Regions from separate parts of the Listeria sp. MAN/IMW/UF555 genome, predicted to be linked through region 2. Evidence: riboswitches for the same ligand, from Rfam matches in the RefSeq annotation. Region 2 holds a riboswitch; the other holds the start of a gene.
What was found. A riboswitch is a leader RNA that binds a small molecule or an ion and turns the genes downstream of it on or off. The one in region 2 is predicted to bind thiamine pyrophosphate.

Region 1 (15,690 bases), 1.1 Mb from region 2:
AAGGTATATTCATTCGCTTTGTAAACATAATTGACTGTCACATTGCTCGTATTAAATGTACCTGTTTGATTTGCTGGTGCTGCCACTAGTGTGTAGCCAGGAATGGTTGCTGCGCTAGTAGAATAGTTATCTTTTGTATGGTAAGTTTTGCTGTCTACAACTGGCGCTTTTAATTCTTTGCCGTTTGCATCTTTGTAGGTCGAAGTTAGCGTATAATCATCGGCTTTGTAGACATAGTTGACTGTTACATTCGCCGCGCCAAATGTACCGGATTGATTCGCTGGTGCTGCGACTAATGTGTAACCTGGAATAGTAGCTCCTGTCGTAGTATAAGTGTCGTTAATGTGATATTTTTGACTGTCTATGATTGGCGTTTTTAATTCCTTACCTTGTGCATCTTTATAGGTTGAAGTTAGTGTGTAGTCATTGGCTTTGTAGACATAATTCACGGTTACATCACTCGCGCCAAATGTACCTGTTTGATTCGTTGGAGCCGCGACTAATGTATAACCTGGAATAGCAATATCACTCGTCGTGTAACCATCCTGAATATGGTACGTTTTTGTATCTACTTTTGGTAAAGCTAAATCGTTCCCTTGTTGATCTTTATACGTCGAAGTTAGTTTATAAGCAACTGCTTGGTATACATAGTTCACTTGGATATCCGTGCTACCAAAAGTACCTGATTGATTCGCTGGTGTTGCGACTAATGTATAGCCAGGAATGACAGCTGCAGTTGTAGCATAGTTATCTTGAATATGATACGTTTTGCTATCTACAACGGGGGCTTTTAACTCAGTTCCTTGCGCATCTTTATATGTTGAAGTTAATTTTAAGTCTGTTAATTTATACACATAATTAACCGTAACATCGCTCGTATGGAAGGTTCCTGTTTCGTTCGCAGGTGTCGCTACTAGCGTATAACCCGGAATCGTTGCTGCACTTGTAGAATAGTTGTCTTGAATATGATATTTTTTACTATCTACAACGGGTGTTTTTAATTCTTTACCTTGTGCATCTTTGTAAGTCGAAGTTAATGTATAATCTTCTGCTTTATAAACATAATCAACCGTAATATCGCTTGTTCCAAAATTACCTTGGTTGTTTGTAGGGGTCGTCACTAATGTGTAACCCGGGATCGTTTTGGCAGTTGTTGTATAGGGATCGTTCACGTGATATGTTTTAGCATCGACATCATCTGGTGCGATTGTCTTCCCTTGTTGATCTTTAAATGTAGAAGTTAATTGATAGCCGTTTGCTTGATATACGTAATGGACAGTGATGTTTGACGAACCAAATGTCCCAGTAGCGTTGGTTGGTGTTGCTACTAACGTATAACCTGGGAAAACTGCGGCTGTTGTTGTATACGTGTCTTGATAATGATACGTTGTCGCATCTACCACTGGTGCTTTTAGTTCTTGACCGTTCGTATCTTTGTAAGTGGAAGTAAGTGTATAATCGTCTTTTTTGTATACATAATTAACCGTGACATTCCCAGCTCCAAAAGTTCCGTTCTGATTAGCAGGTGTGGAAACTAAAGAATAGCCGGGAATGGTTGCTGCTGTTGTAGTATAGTTGTCTTGGATATGGTAATCTTTTGTATCCACAACTGGTGCTTTCAGTTCTTGACCATGGGCATCTTTGAAAGTAGATGTTAGTTTATAATCATTTGCGCTGTATACATAGTTGACTGTAGCTGGGTTCATGGTGAAGGTACCATTTTGATTGGCTGGTGTTGCAACTAAAGTATAGCCTGGGAAAGTTTTTTGTGTCGTTGTATAAGGGTCCCCGTCTTTACCATTTAAAATGACAGGTGGCGCAAGTTCTTGTCCTTTCGTATCTTCATGTTTCACTGTAATAGGTCCGCCGTTTAGCGCGGTGATGTTTACTGTAACTTGTGTTCTGGCAAATTTGTTTGATTGCGTGGAAAACTTGCTTTTGATGAAAATGGTCGCTTGACCCGGTGCTGCTGCCACGCCATTGTGGATTAGTGAACTTGAACCATCATCATAATACTCGAATTCGTGTTGCGCGAGTAAAGTTCGTCCAGATGTTAGTGCGAGTTTCGTTTTGTCTGGTGTTAATTGATTAAAATCAGTTCCAACAGGTACATCAATGGTATATCCAGGTGTTGTAGTTAGTTGGTCTTGTTTTTGATAGTTGTTATCGTAAAATTCTAATAGGTTATTCCCATTATTAAACTGGCTTATATAGTTGGCAGGAATATTGGTTACAATCTGGTTCCCTGCAGCCATTAAGTCTAAGTCTCCCCCGGTTGCATTTGTCCAGTTCGTAGTGAAAATTGCGTCTGGAACCTTCACTAAATGGTTATTTAATATTCCTAAGAATTTCAAATGACTCGCCATATTTGTTATTGTTGCAGGGATTTCTTCTATTGTTCCCCCAGAAACTTGTAATTCTTCTAACTTAGGTAGTTGGAAAACAATCATTGGAAAGGTGCTTAAATTATTATCATTCAGAACTAAGATTTTTAACTCCTTTAAATTCCCCACTGAGTTAGATACGGAAGATAATGTTCCATTTTTAACTTCTAACGTAGTTAAATGAGTTAACATATCGATATTGGTCGGAATATCACTTGCCCCTGTTACTCGCAAGGCAGTTATAGCTTCTAAATCTGTCTGTGTAATATTCGCTCTCGTCTTACCAGTTTCTTTTTCAATCTCTTTTATAAACGGTTCATTACTATTCATGGTTTGTTCTAACCATGTAGGTGTGCTTGCAGAAACAGCCGTAAAACTAACTGTATTGATAATAACTACAAGCGCAATTAATGCAATAAATATTTTCTTTAAAATAACAATCTTCCTCCTTTTAACGCTAAATTTGCAGTGTCAGTTGGCATTTAGTTTCTTTGCCAAAGCCCCTCCCTTCACTGTCAATGTGGCTTTAAGCCGTACTTCAGTCTATATAATACTATGCGGAGTCTTAAAATTTTCTAATGTCGCATATATACTACTCGAAAAAAGAAAGCTAAAAAGATTGGTTCTTTTTAGCTTTCTTTAAATTATTTTTATATCGTTGCTTTTAAACTAAATTGTCGATACATTGCTTCATACTTTAACGCTTTATTCTCATAACCTAACACCCGTAAAATAGCTATCGCCTGCTTGATTTCTGCGCCTTCTCCCCGCTCAATAATTCCATGATAATACATGCAGAGAATTTTAAAATAAGCACCCTCACAGTCATCACTAATCTTTTTTAAACTTCTTATCATCAGCTCCATATGCTCGATTTCATTTCTCTCTATAAAATCATCTATAATACTAGCAAGTGCTGTTTGTAAAATACTTCTTCCTCGTTCAAAATGACGATACCTATCCAGCGTGTTTAATAATTTATAATAAAACGGCACCCGACTTTTCAAAGACAAGTACGGCAACATCCGAGTAAATAAGAATATATCCTCTAACGTCCAAAAAACGGCTTCAATCAGGTAGTTCTCCAAAATCCGAACCACTTTTTTATCCGTAACTTGTTTGCCTTTTATATGGTCTAATTCAAGTTTTATCGCCGCGCTTTTTACTTGATTGATTTTTCCTTCTTCCGATGATATTTTTTGATAAAGTAATTCCCAAATAGCAATTTCATCCGTTTTACACGCCCGCTCGTAGGCTTCCCAAAAGTCCTCTTTCTCAGGCAACTCCTCTTGATGATACATGAAGAAAAACTCTTCCATACTTACCATTAGCTTTGTTACTATTTTCTCTAGTAGAATGCTCGATATTGCATGGGTTCCCTTTTCAAATTCAATTGCATAAGATTTACTAATAACCCCTGTGTACACTTCTTTTTGGGAAATTTTTTTAGACTGCCTTATTTGACGAATCAACTCACCATAACTTATCATCCGAAGACCTCCTCTTGACTCATTTCTTGCTTTTATTTTACATTCCTTTGTTTTCTCTCTGTAAATAGTGCTATATATAGTACATAAAACCTCTTTACTACAAACAAAAAAACACTAAAACGACTCCATTTTAGTGTTTTTAAATAGAAAATCTTCGGATAGTTAATCTTCTACTTGGATATTTTCTTTTTCTAAAAATTGTTTTAAAACTACGCTATACAAATCTGCTATTGCTTCATAGTGCAGTTCTTTCCATGTTTGAATGGCTCTTTTGGCCTGGTGATAGCCCTTTTCCACTTCGCCTTCTTTCATCCAAATGGCTCCTTGATAATAATTGGCTACTATTCGATAAAAAGCACTGTTAAAACTACCACTTGTTTCAGATGCTTCTTTTAATTTTTCGAGCACTAGTTTCGCATAATTGATTTTATTCTGTATAATGAGTTCATCTGTCAGATTAGCAAATAGATGGCAAAATAGCAGTCTTCCTCTATCATAGTACCTATACTTTTCATACGATTTCAACATAATTTGATAAAAGTGAATTTGTACTTCTTCCTCAAAAAAAGATATGCCGTTGGAAAAAATACGAACCTCTTCTAAAGTCCACGTCTGCATTTTCCAAAGATAGTCATGGATAATTTTTTTATATTCATCAGAAATATTCGATTCATCAAACACATTCGTACGCAAATAATGATTAATAGTTTGAATTCTCGTATGAAGTATCGCTTTTCTAACTTCTGTCTGCTCCGTTCGCTCTAAAGTTATTTTATCTAGCAACGCCTGCATCCCTACAACATCATTTTTACCTGATAGCTCGACGAAATCAATCTAAAAACTATCATCCTCTGTCGAAGAAAAATCTCTATAAATAAAGAAAAACTCATCTAAAGGAACCATAACCCGCTTTAAAATTTCTTCAAACAAACTTAAAGTAATTTCGTGTTTTCCTTTTTCAAATCCGATTGCATAAGACCTAGATATAATTCCTGTGTATACCTCTTTTTGAGTTAACCCTTTAGAAAGCCGTATTTCCCGAATCAATTCGCCATATGAACCCATATGCTATCCTCCTATTTAAGTTCTTCTATTTCAAAAAGTCGGAATGCAGTATCTATGTCTATGCTTTAATTTCTCTACTCCAAACAATTTAGGAATCATTGTTCTTAAAATATATACCCTAAACACTAGTAGTTTAATTCTTTTACAGGCGAAAAGCTACTTACAATATCGTCATCTTCCTTTTTTAAGTATTAATAGCACAAAAAAAGAATGTCATTTTTCACATTCTCTTTAAAAATATGGTTCTGAAGTGTTTATTATTAGTCGTTTTTTATTTGTTTCACTTCATAATTAGCGCGTTTTAAAAACTCCACTTTTTTTGTTTCGGGGTTATTTTCTTGATATTGCACAACGGCTAATTCATGGATTCCTTTTCTCAATTCCGTTTTACTTAATTGAATTTGAAAAGAAAGTTCGTCGCCGCCTTGTTCCATTTGTACGATGTAGCCGTCAATGTAAATATAGGTTAGGCTTGCCGTACTCAACTCTTTCATATGAATTTCCAATTTTTCTACAGATTCCGCCTCTTCATAAACACAAGGCAGGTCACCTTGACTTGAAATATCATCCGTGGCAAGAAGTTCTATCCATCCTTTTTTCGTATCATTTGGAGGAAAATGCTGTTTTCCCCTTTTAGCTGGCACACCCGAAACATCTCCATTCCCGCTGTCCTCGCATGCTGATAATGCCACTAATACTATCAATAGTAATAATATGAGCAACCAACTACCTTTTCGCAACATAGTGACACTCCCTTTTTACAACAATACAATGGTTTTACTTTTCAGGAAAAAATGTAGAATATATACTACATAAAACCCAAATCAGTGAAACGCTTTCATAAATATGCTAAACTCTCTTTGTAAACATTCCAATGAAAAGAAGGATGTGGAAAAATGTTCAGTGTAACTACTTTTAACATTCGTTTTGATGATACCTCTGAGCGAAAAAAGAGCTGGGAATTGCGTAAAACACTAACAAAATCATTACTTGATAAATATCAATGGGATTTCATGGGGGTGGAGGAACCTCTTCTGCCACAAATGCGCGACATGAAAGAAATGCTAGATTGGGATTATTTCGGGGTAGGACGAGATGATGGTTTTGAAAAAGGAGAATTTACGGCTGTTTTTTATAATTCTACTCGTTTTAGATTACTGCAAGAAGGGCATTTTTGGCTTTCAGAAACGCCAGATGTTCCTTCTATTCATTCAACAGCGATGTTTCCGCGAATTTGCGTTTGGGGAAAACTAGAAGATTCGACGGATGGAAGACAGTTTTATATCTTCAATACGCATTTGGATCATGTCTCGGAGGAAGCTCGTCTATTTGCAAGCCAACTTTTACTGCAAAAAGCCGGTCTGATTGCAGAGAATTTACCAGTGATTTTACTAGGAGATTTCAATACAGAACCAGAAACACCAACGTATAACTTCATAACAAAAAAATACCAAGATGCGCAGTTGATTTCTCAGACTCCTATAAAAGGCCCAATTGGTAGCTTTCATGACTTCCAACCACTCCGACCTGAAAACGAATTAGAAAAAATTGATTACATCTTCGTGTCTAAAGAGTTCCGCGTACACTCTTACAAAACTATCACGGATCAAGTGGATGGCTGTTCTGCATCTGACCATTTCCCTGTGACTGCAACACTTGAATGGACATAAAAAAGAGAAGACAAAATTCGTCTTCTCTTTCACTTATAACATTTCTTTAATCATTTTATAAAGCGCAAATCCCATTTCTGTATCATTTTTATGCACTTTTAAAGCGATTGGCGCAGAAAAAGAGGTGTTTTGTGTCACGACCGTATTGCCATCAACACCAATTTTCAAGTCAAAGTCACGGTCTAAAGTTCCCGCAGTCTCGATCGAAACATACTTTAATGCCTTCTTCGGGAAAAACTTGTATTCTACTTTCTTACCAGTTATCCCTTGAGCATCCACATTAAAAATCCCTTTTGAAGTAATAATAACTTCATCTCTTATAAATTTAAAAATTTGAATAATCTTTTCATCATCTTCTAAAAATCGTTCTATGCCATAAGATGATTCGGTAACAATTGCTGCTTTTCCCATTAGTTTGTCAAACATGAAACCCATCCTTTTTGTTGTATGTATTCTTATTCAATTTTAAATGAACAAGTAAAGCTATATTAGCATAAAACGTTTTCATAGTATGTAGACATTGTGTGAACAGTCTGCATTTTTAAATAAAAAAAAGCTACTAATCCTTGAGAACAAGTAGCCCTTTTATCATTTAAAATGCCTTACTAATAACACTTAGACCGATAAACAAGAACAGTACAGCCATGATCACTGAATTGTTCTGGATAAGCCATTTACGCGTACTATCTAATGCGTTGTTAAGTCGATTCCCAGCCAGTAAGAAAGCAATCGTTGGGATGTAAATCGAACAACAAGCGATAATTCCAAAAATAATAGTTGCCGTTGTTTCTTGCCCGCCAGTTAAATTCAGGGCACCAACACTAACACCCGCAGTCAGAGAAAGCAACATATTCTTAGGATTCACCGCAGATAATAAGAAAGCAAAAATCATCGCGCCACCTGGTTTAATATTGCTCATTTTTTCAAACCATTTTGGTGTTGCAGCTTTCTCCCCGTTTTTCGGACGTTTCGTAAAATCATGGGCACCGAGCAAAATAAGTAAAACCCCTAAAACAATAAGTACCACTTTGACCAAGGTTGACTGATCTCCGGACGAACTAACCGCCGAACTCATTAAAAATAATCCAATAAAGAAAATAGCAATATTCCCAACAATCCAACCAACCGTATAAAAAATACTGTTAATCCGTGCCTTGTTGCTCAGTAAAATCAAAATAAGCCCTACAATTGGAAATGGACTAATTAAAATACCTACTGCCGGTGACAAAATAGCTGAAAAAGCTGAACCCACGCTGACTCCCCCTCTATACATTTTTTACAAATCCTTATCATTCAATCTACCTTTTTCCCTCTTATACTCACTAACAAACAATTGTCGCTATATCATTCCTTATGTTCTTCCCCAAAAAAACAATACAATACATTTGCCATAAACAGCTCATTAAATGCACTAAAACGCTACTTTTCAAGCAAAGTTATTCTTCTAAAAGTCTATTTTTATATAAAAACTCCCATTATGGAATCGGTGACTAAAAATGGAAATTCATGTTAGGGCTATAATAATAGTATAATTTCTATTGTTCGTTCAAATACAGAGACAGGTGGAAATATTATGAAAAAAGTAACCCATAATGACGTACAGGCGCAAATTGATACTGTGACCAGTCCAGAACAACAACTGAACGCAGGAATAGCACAAAAGCAAATCAGTTCTGTAAGACAATCAAATTCAACAAAAACAGACGAATCCTCGAGCACAGCAAGCATTTTATTCGGTATGCTTACTCTTTCTAAACGTAAATAACATCCGCTCCAAACAGAGTAGATGTTATCTGTTTCCGTTGACTATCCTAGTTATTTTTGCTATATTTTAATTATAAATCGGAATGTTACCGACGAAAGCCGGGCATAACCAAATATTTTTCTAAGTACAATGTTTCTCTGCATTTATTTAGAAAAGTATTTGGTTTTTTTTATAGATACTTTAAAATGTAGAAAAGGAGTTTTTAACATGCATACAAATACAGGATTTCCAGCCGACTTTTTATGGGGTGGAGCTGCTGCCGCAAATCAATTCGAAGGCGCTTACAACGTTGATGGAAAAGGTCTTTCCGTTCAAGATGTTACTCCAAAAGGCGGATTCGGTCAAATTACTGACGGTCCAACACCAGATAACTTAAAATTAGAAGGAATCGACTTTTATCATCGTTACAAAGACGACGTGAAACTTTTTGCTGAAATGGGCTTCAAGGTTTTCCGTACTTCTATCGCTTGGTCCCGTATCTTCCCAAATGGTGACGAAACTGAGCCAAACGAAGCAGGACTACAATTTTACGATGATTTATTCGACGAACTTCTAGCACATAATATTGAACCGCTAATCACTTTATCTCACTATGAAACACCACTTCACTTATCGAAAACTTACGACGGCTGGGTAAATAGAAAAATGATCGACTTCTATGAAAACTATGTCCGCACTGTATTTAATCGCTACAAAGGCAAAGTAAAATATTGGCTCACTTTCAATGAAATCAACTCGATTTTACACGCACCATTCATGAGTGGCGGTATTTCTACAAGCCCAGATAAATTATCACAAAAAGACCTATACCAAGCTGTCCACCACGAACTTGTGGCGAGCGCGCTGGCTACAAAAATTGGTCACGAAATCATGCCAGAAGCTCAAATCGGCTGTATGGTTCTAGCAATGCCAACTTATCCGCTAACTTCCAACCCAGATGATATTATTGCTGTTATGGAAGCAGAGCGCAAAAACTATTTCTTCTCTGATGTTCATGTTCGCGGCGCTTATCCTGGCTACATGAAACGCTATTTCAGAGAGAATAATATTGAATTAGACGTAACAGAAGAAGACTTAGAAATCCTTAAAAACACAGTAGATTTCATTTCCTTCAGCTATTACATGAGCACAACTGAAACAGCTGACGAGTCGAAACGTAAAGCTGGTGCAGGAAACATCCTTGGAGGCGTGCAAAACCCTTACCTAGAAGCATCCGAATGGGGTTGGCAAATCGATCCTAAAGGCTTACGCGTTGTCCTAAACGAATTCTGGGATAGATACCAAAAACCACTTTTCATCGTAGAAAACGGTCTTGGCGCTATCGATCAACTTGAACAAGACGAAAACGGCAATTACACAGTGAATGACGACTACCGTATTAACTATTTGAGCGCTCATTTATCGCAAGTGAAAGAAGCGATTAAAGACGGCGTTGAGCTGATGGGTTACACTTCATGGGGCTGTATTGACCTTGTTAGTGCCTCCACTGCTGAAATGAAGAAACGTTACGGCTTTATCTATGTTGATCGCAACAACGACGGCACAGGCTCGCTAAATCGTTATAAGAAGAAAAGTTTTGATTGGTACAAGAACGTTATTGCTACCAATGGTGAAGATTTATAAAAATGAGAAACCCAGGTTTGCCCTTTTTAAGAAGGGTAACCTGGGTTTTTTAATTGCTTGATAACGGAGGGACAATAATCCGACCGAGTAATCGCTGAAATAACCGATACCCCGTCCGCACCTGCTGTGAGAACCTCGGCTGAATTTGTTTCATTAATTCCGCCAATCCCGACAATTGGTAGCTTAATTCCAGCCCGGCGAATTTCTTCCAAAATTGCCGTTCCACTCACTGGCTCTGCATCCGCTTTTGAAATTGTGGGGAAAATTGGTCCTACGCCGATATAATCCACCGCACCAAGTCTTTCTGCTTCCGCTGCTTCACTAACCAAATGAACGGAAAGTCCGATTTTCATTTTTCCAACGCAACTCGCGATAACTTGGCGAATTTCTTCGTCGTTTTGCCCGACATGGATGCCGTCCGCACCAATTGCGAGAGCTAGGGCGACATCATCGTTAATAATGAATGGCACTTGATATTTTGCGCATAATTGTTGGCATTCTAGCGCCATTTCTTTTCTTTCGGAGGCAATTTGGAGTGAGCCTGCTCCTTTTTCGCGATATTGGAAACAAGTAATTCCGCCTTTCAGTGCTTCTTCTAACACACTTGGCAACGTTCCGCGGACTATGTCTTGCGTTCCAGCGATAAAATATACAGCTAGTTCAGCTCTCATTTCCCATCCTCCAATCGGTAAGCAAAATGGTTGGTCGGACCATGACCGTGACCAATTCCAAGCGGATATTTAATGGCACTTGTGATAAACTCTTTCGCAACTACGACACTGTCTAAAAGTGAATTCCCTTTCGCAAGTTCAGCCGCAATACATGCCGAAAAAGTGCAACCCGTCCCGTGCGTATGAGGCGTATCAAAGCGCTCGCTCGTAAGCCATTTTGTCATTTCACCATCATAGTAAAAATCAGCCGCCTCACTCATTTCGCTATGTCCACCTTTAATAACAACTGCTTTTACACCTAAATCAAAAATTTTCTTAGCAGCTTGTTCAATTTCCGCCTTGGTTGTGATTTTTTCTCCCAGAATTTCTTCCGCTTCTGGAATATTCGGCGTAATGATCGTACCAAGTGGCAAAAGCTCATCTTTCAACACTTGTGTCGCCTCGTTTTCAAGCAAAGCAGTGCCACCTTTTGCAATCATCACGGGATCAATGACGATATTTGGGAAGTTGTGCAAACGTATATTTCGCGCCACTTCTCGGATAATTTCTGCATCCGCAAGCATCCCAGTTTTCACAGCGCTCACTTGGAAATCCTCTGCAATCGCATCGCACTGTTCTCGAATCATATCTATCGGGATTTTATGCACTGCTTTTACCCCTAACGTATTTTGCGCCGTAATTGCCGTGATGACGGACATGCCAAAGGTTTTACGCTCTTGAAATGTCTTGATATCCGCTTGTATCCCCGCGCCGCCGCCAGAATCTGAACCAGCTATCGTTAATACTTGTGGGAAAATCATTTGCGTTCACCACTTTCTTGGATTTTGGCTTTGGCACGCGTTTTTTCGACCGACCAGCTAGCCAGTTCATCTAAAAATAGTGGTCGAAATGAGCCTGGAAGTTTTCTTTCTAACTCGATTTCCGCGTACTCAGAAGCCACCGCATAACTCGCGCACGCTTCGACACTAGCTCGAAAAGCGTCTTCCTGAACGGCGATAAAACTACCGCAAACCGCACTCAGCAAACAACCAGAACCAGTAATTCTTGGAAGCAGCGCGCTACCATTAGCCACTTTTGCAAAGCGCGTTCCGTCTGAAATCACATCCACTTCACCGCTAATAATAACAACCGTGCTCCATTCGTTCGCCACTTTTTCAGCAATGCTCAGCACATCCGCCGAACCAACGCCCGCATCCACGCCTTTCGCTTCCCAAGCTTCACCAGCAATCGCCGCAAGCTCTCCCGCATTTCCACGAATCGCCGTAAACTGAATTTCTGCCAATAATTCTTGCACCACTTTACGACGGTATGAAGTCGCGCCAACACCGACCGGATCAAGCACAACCGGCGTTCCAGCAACATTTGCCGCACGTCCAGCAATTTTCATCGCCGTAACTAGCTCACCGTCTAGCGTTCCGATATTAATCACGAGCACATCTGCCATTTTCGCAAGTTCATCCATTTCTTCTTTCGCAGAAGCCATAATCGGTGACGCGCCAATCGCAAGCAACCCGTTCGCCGAGTCATTCGCAACCACGATATTCGTAATATTATGCACCAACGGGCCTCTTTCCCGCACTTTTTCCAACGTCATAAAATCAAACATAATTCAAACTCCCACGCCAATTTTGTTTTTTATAAGCCATATCAAAAAACGCCCATTCCATTTCCACACTGATTTGAAAAGCCTGCTTCATCAGAGCAAGTTCCCGCGCATCCGCCATACTCGCCGCCTGTTCCACCAACCGCTTCTGCTGCAACACCACTTTTTGATAATTTTCATCCACATAACTATCCAACAACTCTTGATAAAATGGCTCCGAACTCCGCGCCGTTTCATACATTTTCCCCATATCCGCATAAAGCGCATAACACGGTAAAAGCGCCGCAATTGTCACCCCAAAACTGCCAAAATCCGCCATCCGGTAAAGATGAGAAGTATAATGATAAGCAGTTGGCGCCGGTTTTCGCTCGGAAAAATCACGCTCCGTTAGCCCAACCCGCGGATAAAACTGTTCGCGCATCAACAATTCCGACTGCTGAAGCCGCACCTGTACTTCCCTCATTTCCGTAGCAAGTTCCGCTGTCCCAGCCTGCTCCACACTTTTCTCAATCACCTTCTCAAAATGCGACAAATAATAATCATCCTGGAGTAGATAATAATAAAACGCCTCTTTCTCAAGCGTCCCATCCGCCAAACTCCGCACAAATGGATGCCGCAACGTTTCCTGCCATAAATCCCCTACTTCTTCTTGCAAACCGTGAACAAACATGCAAACTCCTCCTTTTGAACAATAAAAAAAGCGCCCACTGTCCCTTAGCATAAGCAAAGAAACAGTAGCCGCGATAAATTTTCCGGTCACTTTCACATTCACTTCCCTACGCTTGCACTAACAAACAGGTTCAAAGGGTCAGAAAGCATTACCTTCCTATCTCAGCCAGAATCGGCCCCCCTAGTTTTTCTTATTAAGTTGTGTTCATCATAGCATAGAGTTTTACCGCTGTAAATCCCCAAATGTAATAAGCTCAAACCCATTTTCAAGAAGCCAATCCCGCACCCGCACATCACAAATCGTCGCAAGCTCACGGCACCGCATCAACGTATAAGAAGAATTATCCAGCACAAATTGATCCAAAAAACCGACATCAAAATGCATCTCAGCGATTTCGTTTGGTGCCAATTTTAATAATCCGAAATCATCGTTAAGGAAGTTCTCAACCGAGACACCACCATTTGTGTAGGGGAGTGCGCCCGACTCCAACAGTTTAGTAATCGGCAAATAACCTTCCTGATCTGGCCATTTTTTATCGCCACTGTATTTTAAAGTGGTGTGAATCCCGAACTCACGCGCAATATCAAAGAAAGCTTGGTCAACCGTTTCATCACCAATTGAGTGGCAGTCAATGTGTTCTGGGTAGTGACCAGTTAGCGCTTTGAACCGTTCCATTTGAGCAATCGTTTCCGTTCGTACATCTTCGTATTGGAATTTCAGTTCTGGGTTGGCACGGTAGTATTTAGAACGATGGAATTCCCCGTTTTCGTCAACAAGTGACGGGATTTCCGCTGGGTCCGCGCATGGTTTCCCGAGTAGGAAGTTTGTGTGTTGCCCGATGAATAGGTCTGGGTGGTCTTTTGCGAGAGTAATTGCGTGCTCAGCAGTTTCTAGGTTCGGCATGAGTAAGGTGGATGTTGTGATGCCGGTTTTGTAGCTTTCGATAATGCCGTGGTTGATGGCTTTGGATAGACCGAAATCGTCTGCGTCGATGATTAGTTTTGGCATGGTAAATCCACCTCTAATTGTTTAAACACAGAATCCAAAATCTCCTCCGGTATCTCCGCAAACGCATCCCCAACCGAAACCTCAAACGCACAAACATCCGCTGATTTCTCCTGCAAATACCCCGAAATCCCAACGCCAGTTTCATCCTGAATCTTCGTCAAAATCGCCCCAACCTCATCAGTCGACTTCTCAAAATAAACATGAAACATATTAGAAACCGGCACTTCCGGCACAGTCTTCACGCCTGGACACGAATTAAATCGCTCAGCCAATCCTTTCGCCGCCTCAAAATATTCCGCCATTTTCCCAATTCGTTTTTCAAAATAATAATCCGCGGACAAAATATACGGATACAGACTAATCAAATCCCCGCCATACCGCCGTTTCCAGATTTTCGCCTCTTGCACAAAATCAGCATTCCCAGCCAGAATCGCCCCAGCAATCCCGCCAATCCCTTTGTAAAACGACACATACACACTATCAAACAGCGCGCAAATTTCTTCCGCAGACTTCTGATAAAACGGCGTAATTTCCCATAACCGCGCCCCGTCCAGATGTAACGAAATACCTTGTTCACGGCAATACTCCGAAATCTCCTCAAGCTCTTCAAAAGAAGGCAGTTGCCCACCAATTTCTCGTTGAGGAAGTTCGATAAGCACACTAGAAACTGGCTCGCGAAGACTTTTAATATCGTCAATTGTCAAAAGTCGATTCGCTGTTCCAAGTAATATTGGCGTGATTTGTTGCAATTCTTTTAGCCCATCTTGCTCGTGAATCTCCAAATGAGAGAGCGGATGATATGCCACTCGCCGATTCTCTTTCCGGTCAGCCCAAATTCTTAATGCAATTTGCTGAGCCATCGTCCCACTTGGAAAAAATACCGCAGATTGTTTCCCGAGAATTTTCGCGATTTTTGTTTCAAAGTTTGCAATAACTGCACCATTTCCGTAAATATCGCTTTCTGAGTTATCATCAATATTTTGAAGTGCTTCTGTAAGAACACCAACATTGCGCGGACCGTTCCCGCCTAGTTTATAAGGTGTTTTTTGGTAGCTAGTTTTTAGTGTGTTTGTCATTTTGGTTCACTCCTTTTACGATATACTTGATTGATTGTATAACAATTATATACCCAATATATCTTATAATCTTCAGCTTTTAATTTATTATAGACTCAACAAATCTACTCCCGCAACTTCTCCTATCAATCTCCTCCAACACTATTATAATAAAAATTTTGACAATTCTAATTATAACCGCTAAATTAGAAGTACAACATATTATAAAACACAAAAGGACTGAACACATGTTAAAAAACAAAAATTTTAGATATTTATGGTTAGGTCGTTTAATCAGTAATGCCGGGGATAGCATGTATTACATTGTATTATCTTGGTACATTTTAACACTCACTAATAATTCTTTTTGGGTAGGGATAGTTAATTTTGCTATTTTTATACCTAACATTTTTTCCTTTTTATTTGGTCACTGGATAGATACACATTCCAAAAAAAGATCCTTGCTTTTATGCGAATTCGGGCAATTATTTGCGATTTTAATTATGGTTATCAGTATTTTGTTGGATTTTCAAAGTCCTCTGTTATTATGTATTTTAGCATTTTTAGCTTCCCTTTTTGGTATGAATACATATACTATACAAGACGCAATGACTCCTTTTATCATAAAAAAAGAACAGCTAGCAAGTGCTCAATCATATATGTCTGTTGCTTATAATGGTACCGAA
Region 2 (15,690 bases):
CTTTTTCCTCACATGACAATTGAAGAAAATATCGCTATTGTTCCAGAGTTAAAGAAATGGAGTAAAGAAAAAATCCATGATCGAATTACCGAATTGCTTGATAGCGTTGGTTTAGATGCGGAAAGTTATCGCCATCGTAAGCCAGCTGAATTATCTGGCGGAGAGCAGCAGCGTGTTGGTGTTGTTCGCGCACTTGCGGCCGATCCAGGAATAATTTTAATGGATGAGCCTTTTAGCGCGCTTGATCCTATTTCACGCCAACGTTTACAACAAGACATTTCCACACTTCAAAAGAAAATCAAGAAAACAATCGTATTTGTTACCCATGATATGCAAGAGGCTCTAGCACTGGGAGACCGTATTTGTGTCATGCAAGATGGAGAAATTGTCCAAGTCGCTACTCCACAAGAAATTGTAAAAAATCCTGAAAATGATTTTGTTAAAGATTTCTTAGCTTCTGGTCACGCGTTCAATACACCAATTTTAGAATCGAGTTTTACAGTAAATGATTTAATAGAGGCTGATTTGTTTTACGCCTATCAAGCTAGTGACGGGACGATGGGAATTTCCTCGAACGAACCAGTTGAAAATCTAGTTCGCCGCATTGCCGAAGAACAATCGGTTCCAGTTAAAGATGAAACCGGTCAGTTTATCGGTACGATTACTAATAAACAAGTGATGCAATTTTTAGCGCGTCATCTTGAAAGTTCGGGTGAGCTTGTATGAATACATTACTAGATACATTTGCTGTCCGTAAAGATGAGCTATTCACGGCCTTAGTACAACACATTCAGATTTCGTTCGTATCCCTTTTTATTGCTGTACTCATTGCTTTGCCTCTAGGTATCTACTTAACTAGACATAAACGACTTGCTGAACCAATTATTCAAGTAGCTGCTATTTTTCAAACAATCCCCTCCCTTGCTTTACTTGGGTTATTAATTCCACTTGTCGGTATTGGGATAGTTCCAGCAATTATTGCGCTTGTAATCTACGCCCTGTTGCCTATTTTACGGAATACATATACTGGGATAAAAGAAGTTGACCCAGCTCTTGTCGAAGCTTCACGCGCAATGGGAATGAACAAATGGAAAAGATTATACAAAGTACAGCTACCTCTTGCAATGCCTGTAATTATGGCTGGTATACGTACGGCTATGGTATTAATTATCGGTACGGCAACCCTCGCTGCATTAATTGGCGCTGGTGGTCTTGGGGACTTGATTTTACTGGGGATTGATCGTAATGATAATAGTTTAATCCTGCTTGGTGCAATTCCAGCAGCATTACTCGCAATCTTGTTTGATTTCTTACTGCGATTCCTTGAAAAAGCATCCTTTAAAAGTACGATTATTACGATTTCAGCAGGAATTTTACTTACTGCCGCAATCATCGTCGTTCCTTATTTTGCTTCCGATAAAAAAGAAATTACGATTGCCGGGAAATTAGGCGCAGAACCAGAAATTTTGATTAATATGTACAAATTAGTTATTGAAGATGAGACGGATTTAAAAGTTAATGTGAAACCTAATATGGGTAAAACAAGCTTTGTCTTTAATGCTTTAAAATCAGGTGATATAGATATTTATCCTGAATTTACAGGTACCGTATTAGAAACTTTCTTAAAAGAAAACGCAAAAACACATGATCCAGAAAAAGTTTACACGCAAGCACGTGATGGTTTAGCAAAAGATTTTGATATGACATACTTAAAACCAATGGAATACAATAACACTTATGCGCTTGCTGTTTCACCTGAATTTGCTAAAGAAAACAAATTAGAGAAAATATCTGATTTAAATCCAGTAGCTGATCAGGTTAAAGCAGGATTTACACTAGAGTTTAAAGATCGTTCGGACGGATATAAAGGCATTCAAGATAAATATGGACTTACCTTCCAGAACTTGAAAACAATGGAACCAAAACTTCGCTACAATGCAATTAAATCTGGTGACATTAACCTTTTAGATGCTTATTCTACTGATAGTGAACTCGCTCAGTACAAGCTAAAAGTGCTAGAAGATGATGAACAACTCTTCCCTCCTTATCAAGGGGCACCTCTTATGCTGACAAAAACATTAGATAAATATCCAGAACTGAAAAAACCATTAAACAAACTTGCAGGGAAAATTACAGACGATGAAATGCGTAAAATGAACTATGAAGTGAATGTAAATGGTAAATCAGCTTATACAGTAGCTAAAGATTATCTACAAGATCAAGGAATTATTAAATAGAAAAAAGCTAGGTGGTTTTTACGCCACTTAGCTTTTTTGTTATTGTCTGATTAAATTTTTCACTTTATTAATATTGGGTTTATAGAAACGACAATGTGTTTCGAACTCTTTATTAAATTCAGCAGCACGTTGGGTTAAGGACTGCTCATGATCAAGCATTAAGCCTTCTTCAAGAAGAGGTCTAAGCGAAATAATTTGATCAAATACAAGTCCAGCATTCGTATCACTTAGAACAGATACGATTTTTCCTAATGCTTTTTGTTTTTCAGTTGGTAATTCTTTTTGATGGAGATGGAACCATTTTGCTAATTGTTTCCGATTCTTTCGTGTTGCTTCTAAATAGATACTTTGCGCATATGCAGCTTTGGTAAACGCAATGGAAAGATTTTCAGCTGATTCCCAGTCTTCTTCTAAAATTTCACCTTGCATTTTAATTTTTTGGTTGAGCAAAGTAATATCTTCTTGATAAACGTCTAATTTGCGTTGTTGTTGTTTATAAACTTCCATCGCTAAATTAAGTTCATCAATCGTTGGCTGCATTTGTTCACCAAAAATAGTATTATCATTTAGAATTAATTGTGTTTGTTCTATCTTTTCAGCAATAATGCTATCGCGTTCTTTAATTACATGAGCACGTTTACCCAAGTATTCAAAATAGAAATTATACTTTTGAATGCGATTAACTACTGCTTCTGCTTCTTTCATTGTTGCTGGTTCGTCTTTTGAGTTTAGTACAGTGACTCCAGCTACTTTGTTTAATTTTGTATAAATAATGATTGTGAAAACTTCGCCGTCCAGTTTGATTGTGTACGGTAGTTTATGTTGCTGTTCTAAAAGCCTTTTATGTTGTTTTAATAGTTTATCCGTCATCGTTAATCAACACCTTTACTACGCCATTAGTATTATATAATTCAATTATATAGCATAAAGATGAAAATTTCGAGGGAAAGAAATGAGAAAATTATTTTTAATTGTTTACATAATAAAATTATCGTAACCTTCTCTTTTTATAATGAAGTTAAAGTGTAAAATAATAAGTAGATATTTAAGACTGCGATAAAAATTGCAACAGACCAAGACACTATTTTTAACCATGGTGAGTTAACGAATTCGCCCATCTTCTGTTTATCACTTGTGAACATAACTAAGGGAATAACAGCGAAAGATAGTTGCATGGAGAGTATTACTTGGCTGAAAATAAGCAACTCATTTATTCCATTTGCTCCATAAAGTGCTGTAATAATAACTGCTGGAACAATTGCTAGTACACGGGTTAATAAGCGGCGTACTACTGGTTTTAGACGGATATTTAAGAAACCTTCCATAACGATTTGACCAGCCAATGTGCCTGTTAATGTCGAATTTTGACCAGAAGCAAGTAAAGCTACCGCAAACACCGTACTGGCGATGCTACTTCCAAGTGTTGGGTTAAGTAATTTATAGGCATCTTCAATTCCAGCTACGTTATGTTGTCCAGTAGTATAAAAGGCAGCAGCAGCTAAAATTAAAATAGATGCATTAATTAATAACGCAATAGTTAAAGAGAACGTTGAATCGATAAATGAAAAACGAATCGCTTCTCTCTTCCCTTCTTTTGTTCGCGCGTATTGTCTTGTTTGCACGATCGATGAGTGTAAATATAAATTATGCGGCATAACTGTTGCACCAAGAATCCCGAGTGCGATATAAAGCATTGCCGGGTTCGTAACGATTTCTGATTGCGGGATAAAACCTTTCGCAATTGCTTGCATATCTGGGTGTGACATGACCATTTCAGCTCCAAAACATACAAGAATCGTCACCATTAAAGTAATAACAATAACTTCTATATAGCGGAAACCTTTATGTTGTAAAAATAATACAAGAAAAATATCTAATGCTGTTATACAAACGCCCCAAATCAAAGGAATGCCAAAGAGTAAATTAAGCGCAATCGCACTACCGATAACTTCAGCAATATCAGTTGCAATAATGGCTAATTCAGCTAAAATCCATAGGACAAAGCCAAATGGTTTGGAAAAATGATCGCTTGATGCTTGAGCTAAATCGCGCCCAGTCACGATACCTAATTTTGACGCAAGTGATTGTAGTAAAACGGCTAAAATATTAGAAATTAAAATAACTGATAATAAAGTGTAACCAAATTCCGAACCCCCGGCAATGGATGTCGCCCAGTTTCCAGGATCAACATAGCCAACTGCAATAAGGGCACCTGGTCCCATAAATGCAAATAATTTCCGGAAGAACTTTGCGTTTTTGGGAATTGCTACTGAATTATTTACTTCGCTTAAGCTGGGAGCATTCTGTGCTTTTCTCCAGCTTTGTTTTGTGCGTTCTGTTTTTTCCTTTTTCATGCTCCCTGACCTTCTTTCGTTTATGATAAAAAGTTTACTACGGGAAACATTCTTTGTCAAACGAAAAACACAACCTTTTTATGAAGCTGGTAGGTTGTGTTTTCGATTGTTTTTATAAGACTTCGGTTAATGTTTTTCTTTTGTTTTTAACTGGGTTTAAAGTACGTTCGACCCATCCTAGAAGTACATCGGCTAATATTGCCATGACTGCTGTTGGGATGGCTCCAGCTAAAATAATTGCGGTTCCGTTAGTTGCGTTGGTTCCGCGGACTATAATATCACCGAGGCCGCCTGCTCCAACGAATGTCCCGATGGCTGCAACACCTATTGCAATAACAAGCGCATTTCGAATACCTGCCATAATGACCGATAAAGCAAGTGGCATTTCAATCAAACGAAGCACTTGCCATTTCGTCATGCCCATCGCTTTACCCGATTCAAGAAGTGCCCCATCAACGTTTCTAATGCCCGTATAGGTGTTTTTTAGAATTGGGAGTAAAGAATATAGGAACAAGGATAAAACGACTGTATTCGTTCCTAAACCCATAATTAGCATAAGTACAGCTAACATTGCGAGTGCTGGGATAGTTTGAATGATATTGGCAATTTGGATAACCCATCCAGCTAAGCGTTTCTTCCTAGCAATATATACTCCGAGTGGTATCGCTATGATTGCGGCGAAGATAACTCCGTACGCACTCATTAAGAAATGCCGCCAGAACTCTTCCATGACATAACTTCCATTTGTTTGGTAATAATCAATTAATTGTTTTAATGTGTCCATCTTTTGGCACCTCCTTAGTTTTTACCTTCAAAGTAATTATTTTTTTGCAAGAATTCTTGCGCTACGATGGATGGTTCTTTTAATTTGCCATCTGCTTCATAATTAAGCTTTTGCATTTCTTCTGTTGAGATTTTACCTTTTAACTTATTGATAGTAGTTTTTAATTCTGGATGTTTCTTTAAAATTTCATCTGTTGCTAGAGCTGAAGCATCGTATGGTGGGAAGAATTTTTTATCATCTTTTAGTAATTTTAAGTTATATGTTGGGATACGGCCATCTGTTGAATAACCAAGCGCCACATCCATTTGATTGTTTTTAAGTGCGGTATAAATTAAGCCGATTTGCATTGGGAAAATTTTCTTGAACTCGATGTCATAAGCTTTTGAAAATGCTTTATAACCATCTCCTTCACGTTCCATCCAAGAATTATCGACCCCAGCAGTAAGCTCATTTTCTACTTTACGCATGTCGCTAACTGTAGTTAAGTTGTATTTTTTAGCAGTATCTTGGCGTACCATGAACACATACGTATTAGCAAAGCCATAAGAATCAAACCATGTTTGGTGGAAACGCTCTTCAAATCCTTTTTTTACTGCTGCTAAAGCTTTTTCAGGGTCTTTAATAGCATCTTCTCCAAGAGGCCCAACTAAGTCTGTTCCTGTATATCTTGTCGCTGTAATATCTACATCACCATTTAACATGGCTTGGTGCTGAACGATAGTTGATCCGAGGTTATTTACAATTTCTACTTTTAGACCAGTGTCATGTTCGATTAATTCTTTTAAAATATTGGAAACGATTTGTGATTCTGTCGTGGCCATTGCTCCAATGCGTATTGTATCTTTAGAACTGCCTCCAAGTCCTGGTAAAGAGCAGCTAGATAAGAAAAGAGAACTAGTTAGTAGTAATACGCTGAATAGCGCGATAAATTTTTTCTTCATGTTATTCTCCCCCTTCCTGAGCTTCACGGATGGCTTTTGGAGTTAAACGATACTCTAATTTTCCAAGCGCGAATTCTACTACAAGGGCTAAAATAGTTACTGGGATTGCTCCGCCGAGAATTAAATCTGGACGATATAAGTTTAAGCCATTAAAAATAAAGTCTCCAAGTCCACCAGCTCCAATATATGAAGCAAGTGTTGCCCAAGCGATAACGTATACAGCTGATAAACGAATACCAGCCATAATTACTGATATAGAGTTAGGGATTTCGACATTAATGATTAATTGCCAATTCGTCATGCCCATACCACGACCAGATTCGATTAAATTTTTATCGACTCCTCGAACTCCAATAAAAGTATTACGCAGGATTGGTAAAAGTGCGTAAATAAACAGTGCAATAATCGCTGGTAATGTACCGACCCCAAGAAACGGGATAATAAATGCTAAAATAGCGAGTGAAGGAACCGTTTGAAGAACACTAACCACGCCAATAACAAAATTTGCTACTTTTGGTGAACGCGTCAGTAAAATTCCAACAGGAACGGCAACTGCAATCCCTAAAATTACAGCAGATAAGGAGATGAAAAGATGTTGCCATGTTTGAACAAGCAAGTTATGGCCGTTTTCTTGAAAAAAAGTAACAATTGCGTCCATAGCTTATCCCTCCTGCTTCATTTCTGGTTCTGTCGTTTCGGAATCCGCTTGTTCCTCCTGATTTTCTGCCACATCATCTATCGTTCCCCAAATGGAATCATAAACAATATCTACTAAACTGGCACGAGTTACAATCCCAACAAGGCGTTTGTCCTTATCAACTACAGGAATATATTTATAACCACGTTTTAGAATCCGCTGTACAGTATCACGGAGTAAGGTATCTTCATACACGTAAAATACATTTTTCTCGATAATATCCATCACAGAAGTTGCTGTGCGGCGATTTAAATCGATTTGTTCTACATCGATAAATCCTTTTAACACATTACCTTCATCCACTACAAGTAACGTATCTACTCGTTTTTCTTTCATGACTGTAATGGCAGCTTGTAGAGATTTATCTGCTGTAATAGACACTGGATTCGTATTCATAATTTGTGCTACTTGTGTAACATCAGGTTTTGCTTCAATTAGGCGGTCTTTACCAATGAAATCTTCTACAAATGAATTTGCTGGATTACGTAGAATTTCATCTGGTGTATCAAACTGAACAATTTCGCCAGCTTTCATAATAACGATACGGTCTGCAAGTTTAATCGCTTCATCCATATCATGGGTAACGAAAATAATTGTTTTTCCAAGTTCTTTTTGTAAATTCTTGAATTCTTCTTGTAGAGAATCCCGAGTAATTGGATCCAGTGCTCCGAATGGTTCATCCATTAGAATTAAATTTTGTTCTGCTGCAAGCGCTCGCAAAACACCGATACGTTGTTGTTGTCCACCACTTAATTCATAAGGATAGCGGTCTAAAAACTCTTCTGGCAAATCAACTAATTTAATTAATTCTTTCGCCCGTTCTTGTTTTTTCTCTTCGGACCATTTAAGTAATTTTGGTACAAGGACGATATTCTCTCTAATCGTCATATGTGGCATCAAGCCAATTTGCTGAATAACATAACCAATAGAACGTCTTAGTTTGACGGGATCTTCCGCCATGATGTCTTTATCATTTATAAATATTTTGCCTTCTGTAGGTTCAATAAGCCGGTTAATCATCTTCATTGTTGTCGTTTTCCCACAACCACTTGGACCGATAAAACAAACAAATTCTCCTTTATCGATGTTAAGTGTTAGATCATTAACAGCTTTTTTGCCCCCTTTATAAGTCTTCGTTACGTGTTCGAATTTTAACACGCTTATACACCTCCATTTTTTCTTTACCACTACCAAAAAAATTGGCAATCGATAAATCTTTTCCCTAACTAGTAATGATTTAAACTTTTTAAATACAAAAAAACAGCTTAAAGACAGTGTGGCATTCAAACGGAAGTTACTAAACAAGATGATTTCGTACTTGTGGCACGTAAAGAACATCGCTGCTAAACTTATAATCGTAAAAATGAACATTGTGTTACGCTGTAATACAGTATTTATTCTATTATAACATACTAAAAAGCCCTGTTAGCATTTACTAACAGGGCTTTCCTTTATTTAGGTAAGAATAATTTAGGCGTTGTTTTGAGTAGTATCGAGATAACTATTCCACAAACAACGACGGTTCCGAGGCAGCTAGCTCCGTTCATCACTGCTGAAAATAGTTGTGCTCCCCAACCTTGAAAAGCATAAGCGCCCCAAAATAAAACGCCAGCTACATAATGCCAGAAATATCTAGCCAAACCACCAATAATCATGGTTCCCCACGCCCACTCGATGGCTTTTTTTAGTTGGTTAGCAGCTAAATTACTTCGAACTTGTTTACTAAATACTCCGCTGAAAGCAATAAAACTGAAGGCCAGGATATATTCAATAATTGCCTGAGATGGCATTAAAATATAAGCTTTCCCTGTTAAAAAATGTAGTAACCCCCATAAAAGCCCAGCAAATCCAGCCGCCCAAAAACCGCGACGAATTGCAATAACGTACATTGGAATCATTCCTAGTGAAATCGAAAAACTGGAACCAATGTCTAGCGGGATAAAGCTTAGTACCATCGCAACTGCTGCAAAGATAGCACATTCAAGTAAAATGATTAATCGTTTGTTTTGCATAAAAAATAAACTCCCCTCTTCTTTTTGGTCAAAAACGTACCCCAGAAGAAAGCAGTTTCTATTGTTAGAAATGCAATCGCCACAATCCCTACGCTCGTATTAACGAACAGGTTCAAAGGGTCAGAATCCAAAAACACGCGGATTCAATCTCAGCTAAGAAGCCCCCCCTGTGGTAACGTCTATGAAATTATCGTACAACAATCATTATAGCATGAGATGTTTTTTTGTAAAGAATTATTTGTTTTCTTTAATCATTTGCAGAAAATCTTACAGTATTTTGTGCTTTTTTTGGTAGTTTGTCAAAAATTAGCTGATAACTATTTTTAATTAAAGCAAATTCTGTTTCCGCTTCGACATCATATTTTTCATTAATCACAAGTGTAATCCAATGTTTTTTATTTAAGTGATAACCGGGTTTTATACTCATATATTCATCGCGCAATAAATCAATTCTCTCAGGTTGGCACTTAACACTGACATATAAATCCCCGTGATACATATGGATGAGCGCAAATATTTTCGCGCCAATTGTTAAAGCATGTGTTTTAGAATCAAATGGAAATGTTTCCTTTGCACCTTGCAAACTAAGGCAAAGCGCGACTTTTTCTTGTAAAGTTTGCTGATAATCCATTTAGCTTCCCTCCTTATTTTTCAATTATAACATTTATTTATGCGTGTAAGCTTTCTTTGCTGAACTAACCATGTTAAAATAGAAGTAATTGTGCTTTTTCTGATTTCAAGAAGAAGTAACTTAGTATTGGAGGAAGAAAATGTTAACTGTAAATAATGTTGGCTTACGCTACGGCGATAAAAAGCTATTTGAAGATGTTTCAATTAAATTTTTACCAGGTAACTGTTATGGTCTTATTGGAGCAAACGGTGCTGGTAAATCAACGTTCCTAAAAGTGCTTTCTGGCGAGCTTGATTCTCAAAGTGGTAATGTGCATATTGGTTCAGGTGAGCGTCTCGCTGTCCTTCGCCAAGATCATTTCCAGTATGATGATGAACTTGTTCTTAACACTGTAATAATGGGACATGAACGTCTATACAAAATTATGGACGAAAAAAATGCCATTTACATGAAAGAAGATTTCAGTGATGAAGATGGTATTCGCGCTGCTGAACTTGAAGGCGAATTTGCTGAATTAGATGGTTGGGAAGCAGAATCTGACGCTGCTGTTTTATTAAATGGCTTAGGTATCCCTACTGACTTACACGGCAAACTAATGAAAGATTTAACTGGTGGAGAAAAAGTGAAAGTGCTTCTTGCGCAAGCTTTATTCGGTAAACCAGATATCTTACTTCTGGATGAGCCTACCAACCACCTTGACATCCGTGCGATTCACTGGTTGGAAGAATTTTTAATTAACTTTGATAATACTGTTATCGTAGTATCCCATGACCGTCACTTCTTAAATAAAGTATGTACGCACATTGCGGATCTTGATTTCAGCAAAATTAAATTATATGTCGGAAACTATGATTTCTGGTATGAATCAAGCCAATTAGCACAAACAATGATGGGCGATCGTAATAAGAAAAAAGAAGAAAAAATGAAAGAATTACAAGACTTTATTGCTCGTTTCAGTGCGAATGCATCGAAATCCAAACAAGCAACAAGTCGTAAAAAAATGCTCGAAAAAATCACGCTGGAAGATATTCAACCTTCTAGTCGTCGTTACCCTTTCATTCAGTTCAAACCGGACCGTGAAGTTGGGAACGACCTTCTAACTGTAACAAACTTGTCTAAAACAATTGATGGCGTGAAGATTCTTGATAATCTTTCCTTCTCGATTAACCGTAATGACAAAGTTGCTTTAGTTGGCGATGATGAAGTTGCTAAAACCGTTCTTTTCCAAATCCTTGCTGGTGAAATGGAACCTGATGAAGGTAGCTATAAATGGGGCATCACAACAAGCCAAAGCTATTTCCCGAAAGATAACTCAGAGTTCTTTGAGGAAAACGACATGAGTCTTGTGGAATGGTTACGTCAGTTCTCTCCTGAAGATGATAGTGAAGCATTCTTACGCGGCTTCCTTGGCCGTATGCTATTCAGTGGTGATGAAGTACTGAAAAAAGTACGCGTTTTATCTGGTGGAGAAAAAGTTCGTTGTATGTTATCCAAAATGATGCTTTCAGGTTCAAATGTTCTTTTACTTGATGAACCTACTAACCACTTGGACTTAGAATCAATCACTGCGTTAAATAATGGTCTTGAAGCGTTCAAAGGCGCTATGATCTTTGCATCGCATGACCATCAGTTACTACAAACTATCGCAACTCGTATTATTAACTTATCAAAAGATCAATTTTATAATAAAGAAATTTCTTATGATGAATATTTAAAAGAAGTTATGAATGTAGCTGAATAAATAAAAAAACAATATCCCATTTCCGGGATATTGTTTTTTTATTTAAGTTCGATTTTACCTGTTTCTGTTGTAATTGGTGTCGAAGAATCTTTTAAATAGCTTAGGAAACTATAAGAAATCCAAGTAATATCAGAAACTTTATCTAATTTTTCTACTGGAAAAACGATTGTTCCTTTAACTGTTTTACCAGGTTCGATTTCTGTGGTTTCAAAATCAGATAGAACAGCATCTCCTCCATTTATATCCATTTTATTAGCTTCAAGTTGACCTTGATTCGGATAGGTTTCGAGAGTTTTAGCTGCATTGTTTGTTATTTCTAATTGTAATGTGATACTGCCAGGAACTGACTTGCCTTCTACTGTTGAATAGGTTTCTTTCTTTTCGACCGTGACAGAGGTGATTTTTTTCTTAATATTATCTGCGGAATCTTCATAGTTTATTTGATAGGTTTTTGTTTCTTCTGCAGTAGCTTGGCTTGTACCTTTAGAAGAATAATTGAATACATCATTTTGAACTTGTTGGTAATGTGAAAAACTAACAATGATGCCAATAATAGAACCAACCAATAATAACATTCCAGCGCTTGTTAAAATTGCACCGATTTTTCGCTTGGCTGGGAAAAATAAAACAACAATACCGCTGATAAAAATTAAGAATGCACATATTCCGGCAATAATCCAAATTTCCATCTAATTTGCTCCTTTTATGCGAATTTCTCCCTCACTATAACATATTTAAGCTCTAGTTCAAAGCAGTTAAATCACTTGCAGGTGATGGATATGCAAATATGACAGACTGTAAATCAGCCAAAGTTAAGTTAGCTTTCATTAGGATAGCGATATAATTTATCATATAATCCGCCTCTTCACTTAGGAAGTGAGCACCTTTAATTTGGCCGGTCTCGCGGTCTTCTATGATTTTTGCGAGGGCGATTTTTTCGTTCGTTCTTCTGTACGTATACCAGTTCGTTGTATCATGTTTTTTAATTTGATATTTTTCTGGATTGGCGTTTGCTTCTTCCATGCTTATGCCAATGCTTGCAAGTTTTGGACTAGTAAAAACAACGCTTGGTATGGCAGGATAATCGATTTTTTCATTGCCGCCTAAAATATTTTTTGCTACTAATGCTGCTTCCATACTGACAACTGGTGTTAACGGAGCGCCTTTTGTAGCGGCTACATCACCACATGCATAAATATGTGCGTGGTTAGGTGTTTGTAGTTTCTCGTTTACTGTAATGCCTTTTTTGGTATAGTCTATGTTTGCTTTATCTAGAGCTAAATGAGCAATATTGGGCGTTCTTCCGGTTGCTCCGATAATTAAGTCGGTTTCAAGTGAAAAGCCATTTTTACCTTCGATATGAAGTTTTTCACCATTTTTATTAATTTTAGTAATATCTGTATCAAAATGGAAATGAATGCCTTCTTCTTTTAGTGTAGAAACTAAGGCAGCTACAAAATCGGGATCGAATTTCTTTAATGGTTCGCTATTATGATGAATTATATGCACATCTCTCCCTGCAGCTAGCGCAATTGATGCAAATTCAAAAGAAATATAACCACCACCGATAAAAACAACTGAATCTGGAAGTTTTTCAAGTGATAAGAAATCATCACTCGTTTGAATATGTTCTTGACCTTCTACTTTAAGTGTATTTGGTGTTGCGCCGGTTGCAATCACTATTTTTTTAGCACTTAGTATGTCGTTACCAACTTGCAAAGTATTTTCGTTTTGAAAACTTGCTGGTCCAAAAAACGTTTCAATCCCAGCTTCTTGAAAACTTTCCAAGCGACTTTCAGGCACATCTTCTACAAATGTTTCTTTGAATGCCATTAAATCTGTCCAGCTAATTGTTGCTGCTTCTTTAATACCTTTACCACGTAATCTTGTGGAAAGATTTCTTGCTTCTGCTGCTCCGACTAACACTTTTTTAGGGTCACAGCCTCTAAGGACACATGTGCCGCCCCAACTACGCTCTTCCACAATCGCTACTTTTAGACCGGCTGCCTGCGCTTCAAAAGCCACAGTTGTTCCACTAGCACCACTTCCGATTATAACTACATCATATGTAAATTCTGTCAATTGAATCACTCCTTCCTAGCTTGTTTTCCCCTCTATTTTACTTTTAAACGAAAAAAACTGCTGCACATCGAGGTGCAGCAGTTCATACTAGACTTCCATAATGATTGGTAAGATCATTGGACGTCGTTTTGTTTGCTCAAATAGGTAGCGATTTAATTGATCGCGAATATCTTGTTTTAATTTAGCCCATTCAAAGCCAGTTTCTTGGAGGTTTTTTTCGACGATTTTTGTTACGACTTTGGATGATTCTTCAATTAAATGCTCAGATTCACGCACATAGATAAAGCCACGTGAAATGATTTCTGGTCCGGAAGTAATTGTTTTAGTTTTACGATTAAGCGTAACAACTACGATGAAAATACCGTCTTCAGAAAGTAACTTACGGTCTCTCAGTACGATGTTTCCAACGTCTCCTACACCTAACCCATCAATCAGTGTATTTCCAGAATAGACACGGTTTCCAGCAGTCATTTTATCATTTTTATATTCTAAAATTTCACCTTTACCGACAATAAATACTTCTGATTTCGCCATGCCAACTTCATGAGCTAATTTCGCATGACTAATTAACATCCGGTATTCACCGTGAACAGGAACGAAATATCTAGGTTTTAACAAGTTAAGCATTAATTTCAAATCTTCTTGGCTTGCATGGCCAGAGATAAAAAGATTATTGCTCATCGTTAATACTTTTGCTCCAGCTTTATAGAGCATATCCATCGTTTTCGCCATCATCGTTTCAAGTGATGGTGATGGAGTTGTTGTAATATAAACCGTATCTCCTGGTTTAATATTAAATTGAGGGTGATTACCTTTAGTCATTAGTTGTAATGATTGAATTGGTTCACCTAAGTTTCCTGTTTCAATAATAGTGATTTCTTCATCATTATATTTTTTAAGTTCTTTTAGAGGAATAATCAAGTCTTCCTCAATAACGATTTTACCTAAGCTACCTGCTATTTCAAATACACGCTCTAATTCTTTACCAACAATAGCGACTTTACGCTTAGTAGCAACGGATGCGTCAAGTACTTGCTGCAAACGAATCAAATTAGAAGCCACACAAGCAACAATAATTCTACCATCTGCCATTCTAAAAGCATGTCTAATTTCTTCTTCAATTAAACTGTCGCTTGATGTGGTGCCAGGGTGCTCTGCTTCTGAACTATCTGAAAGTAAAGCGAGTACTCCTTTTTCACCAAATTCGGCAATATGACTTAAATCAGAAGCATATCCATCTTTGGCTGATTGATCAAATTTAAAGTCACCAGTATAAATAATGGAACCTTCACTTGTTTCAAGCACAATCCCGACCGAATCAGGAATTGTATGCGTCGTACGGAAGAAAGATACATCAATTTTAGAAAAAGATAAGGTTGTTTCTGCATCAACAACATGGAAATTTTTAAAGCGTAGTTTGCGGTGTTCTTTAAGCGCTGACTTTGCAAGTGCAATTGTTAGCTCAGTACCGTAAACAGGTGCTTTAATTTTTTGAAGTAAGTATGGCAGTGCACCAATCGCATCTTCATGACCATGAGTTAAGAAAATGGCTTTCACTCTGTCTTTGTTTTCTTCTAAATATTTGAAATCAGGAATAACAATATCAATTCCCAGTAATTCGTTTTCTGGGAACATTAAGCCCGCATCTAATATAAAGATATCTTCGTCTATTTCTACTACATATAAATTTTTGCCACTTTCATCGACACCGCCGAGTGGAATGATTTTTATGTTTTTCGCTTTTTTTATTGTCAAAGCGTAGACCTCCTTTGAACTATTTAGAAAGTCCTTCTAATATAGCTTGTAATTTCGTTCCTTGTTCAGCATTCAAATCTACAAGTGGTAATCTTACAGGTCCAACGCTAATACCTTGTTGATTTAATAAGTATTTAGTTGGCGCTGGGTTTGGCACAGAGAAAAGACCGTTCATTAATGGTAATAGCGAGCGATGTATACTTGCTGCTTTTTTTACGTTCCCGCTTTCAAACGCTTGCATCATTTCTTGCATTTCATTTCCTACCACATGACTTGCAACGGAAATTACGCCATTCCCTCCAACTGCTAAAATTGGCAAGGTTAAGCTGTCATCCCCACTATATACGAGGAAATCATCGGAAGTTTCAGCAATGATTTTACTTATATTGTCTAAGTTGCCGCTTGATTCTTTAACACCAATAATATTTGGTAATTTTGCTAAACGAATAATTGTTT

Region 1: another riboswitch for thiamine pyrophosphate. It lies ahead of tenA (thiaminase II); the one in region 2 lies ahead of thiT (energy-coupled thiamine transporter ThiT).

Annotation. Positions count from the first base shown of each region.
Region 1 covers NZ_JBZWZS010000001.1:1,332,680-1,348,369, forward strand. The annotation lists gene AC4PG8_RS06665 (MucBP domain-containing protein) at 1-2,819, opposite strand, end outside; gene AC4PG8_RS06670 (helix-turn-helix domain-containing protein) at 3,035-3,874, opposite strand; partial or broken gene AC4PG8_RS06675 (XRE/MutR family transcriptional regulator) at 4,037-4,939, opposite strand; gene AC4PG8_RS06680 (superoxide dismutase) at 5,200-5,679, opposite strand; gene AC4PG8_RS06685 (endonuclease/exonuclease/phosphatase family protein) at 5,836-6,609, shown strand; gene AC4PG8_RS06690 (PH domain-containing protein) at 6,643-7,035, opposite strand; gene AC4PG8_RS06695 (GAP family protein) at 7,202-7,861, opposite strand; gene AC4PG8_RS06700 (hypothetical protein) at 8,183-8,374, shown strand; gene AC4PG8_RS06705 (glycoside hydrolase family 1 protein) at 8,582-9,997, shown strand; gene thiE (thiamine phosphate synthase) at 10,024-10,668, opposite strand; gene thiD (bifunctional hydroxymethylpyrimidine kinase/phosphomethylpyrimidine kinase) at 10,665-11,468, opposite strand; gene thiM (hydroxyethylthiazole kinase) at 11,465-12,274, opposite strand; gene tenA (thiaminase II) at 12,267-12,941, opposite strand; TPP riboswitch at 13,028-13,133, opposite strand; gene AC4PG8_RS06730 (ChbG/HpnK family deacetylase) at 13,164-13,949, opposite strand; gene AC4PG8_RS06735 (threonine aldolase family protein) at 13,937-15,025, opposite strand; gene AC4PG8_RS06740 (MFS transporter) at 15,253-15,690, shown strand, end outside.
Region 2 covers NZ_JBZWZS010000001.1:263,231-278,920, reverse strand. The annotation lists gene AC4PG8_RS01325 (ABC transporter ATP-binding protein) at 1-726, shown strand, start outside; gene AC4PG8_RS01320 (ABC transporter permease/substrate-binding protein) at 723-2,237, shown strand; gene AC4PG8_RS01315 (hypothetical protein) at 2,277-3,107, opposite strand; gene AC4PG8_RS01310 (Nramp family divalent metal transporter) at 3,245-4,591, opposite strand; gene AC4PG8_RS01305 (ABC transporter permease) at 4,704-5,375, opposite strand; gene AC4PG8_RS01300 (osmoprotectant ABC transporter substrate-binding protein) at 5,390-6,316, opposite strand; gene AC4PG8_RS01295 (ABC transporter permease) at 6,318-6,974, opposite strand; gene AC4PG8_RS01290 (betaine/proline/choline family ABC transporter ATP-binding protein) at 6,978-8,171, opposite strand; gene thiT (energy-coupled thiamine transporter ThiT) at 8,465-9,025, opposite strand; TPP riboswitch at 9,093-9,203, opposite strand; gene AC4PG8_RS01280 (MmcQ/YjbR family DNA-binding protein) at 9,273-9,656, opposite strand; gene AC4PG8_RS01275 (ABC-F family ATP-binding cassette domain-containing protein) at 9,796-11,397, shown strand; gene AC4PG8_RS01270 (hypothetical protein) at 11,436-12,086, opposite strand; gene AC4PG8_RS01265 (dihydrolipoyl dehydrogenase family protein) at 12,139-13,479, opposite strand; gene AC4PG8_RS01260 (ribonuclease J) at 13,567-15,234, opposite strand; gene dapA (4-hydroxy-tetrahydrodipicolinate synthase) at 15,254-15,690, opposite strand, start outside.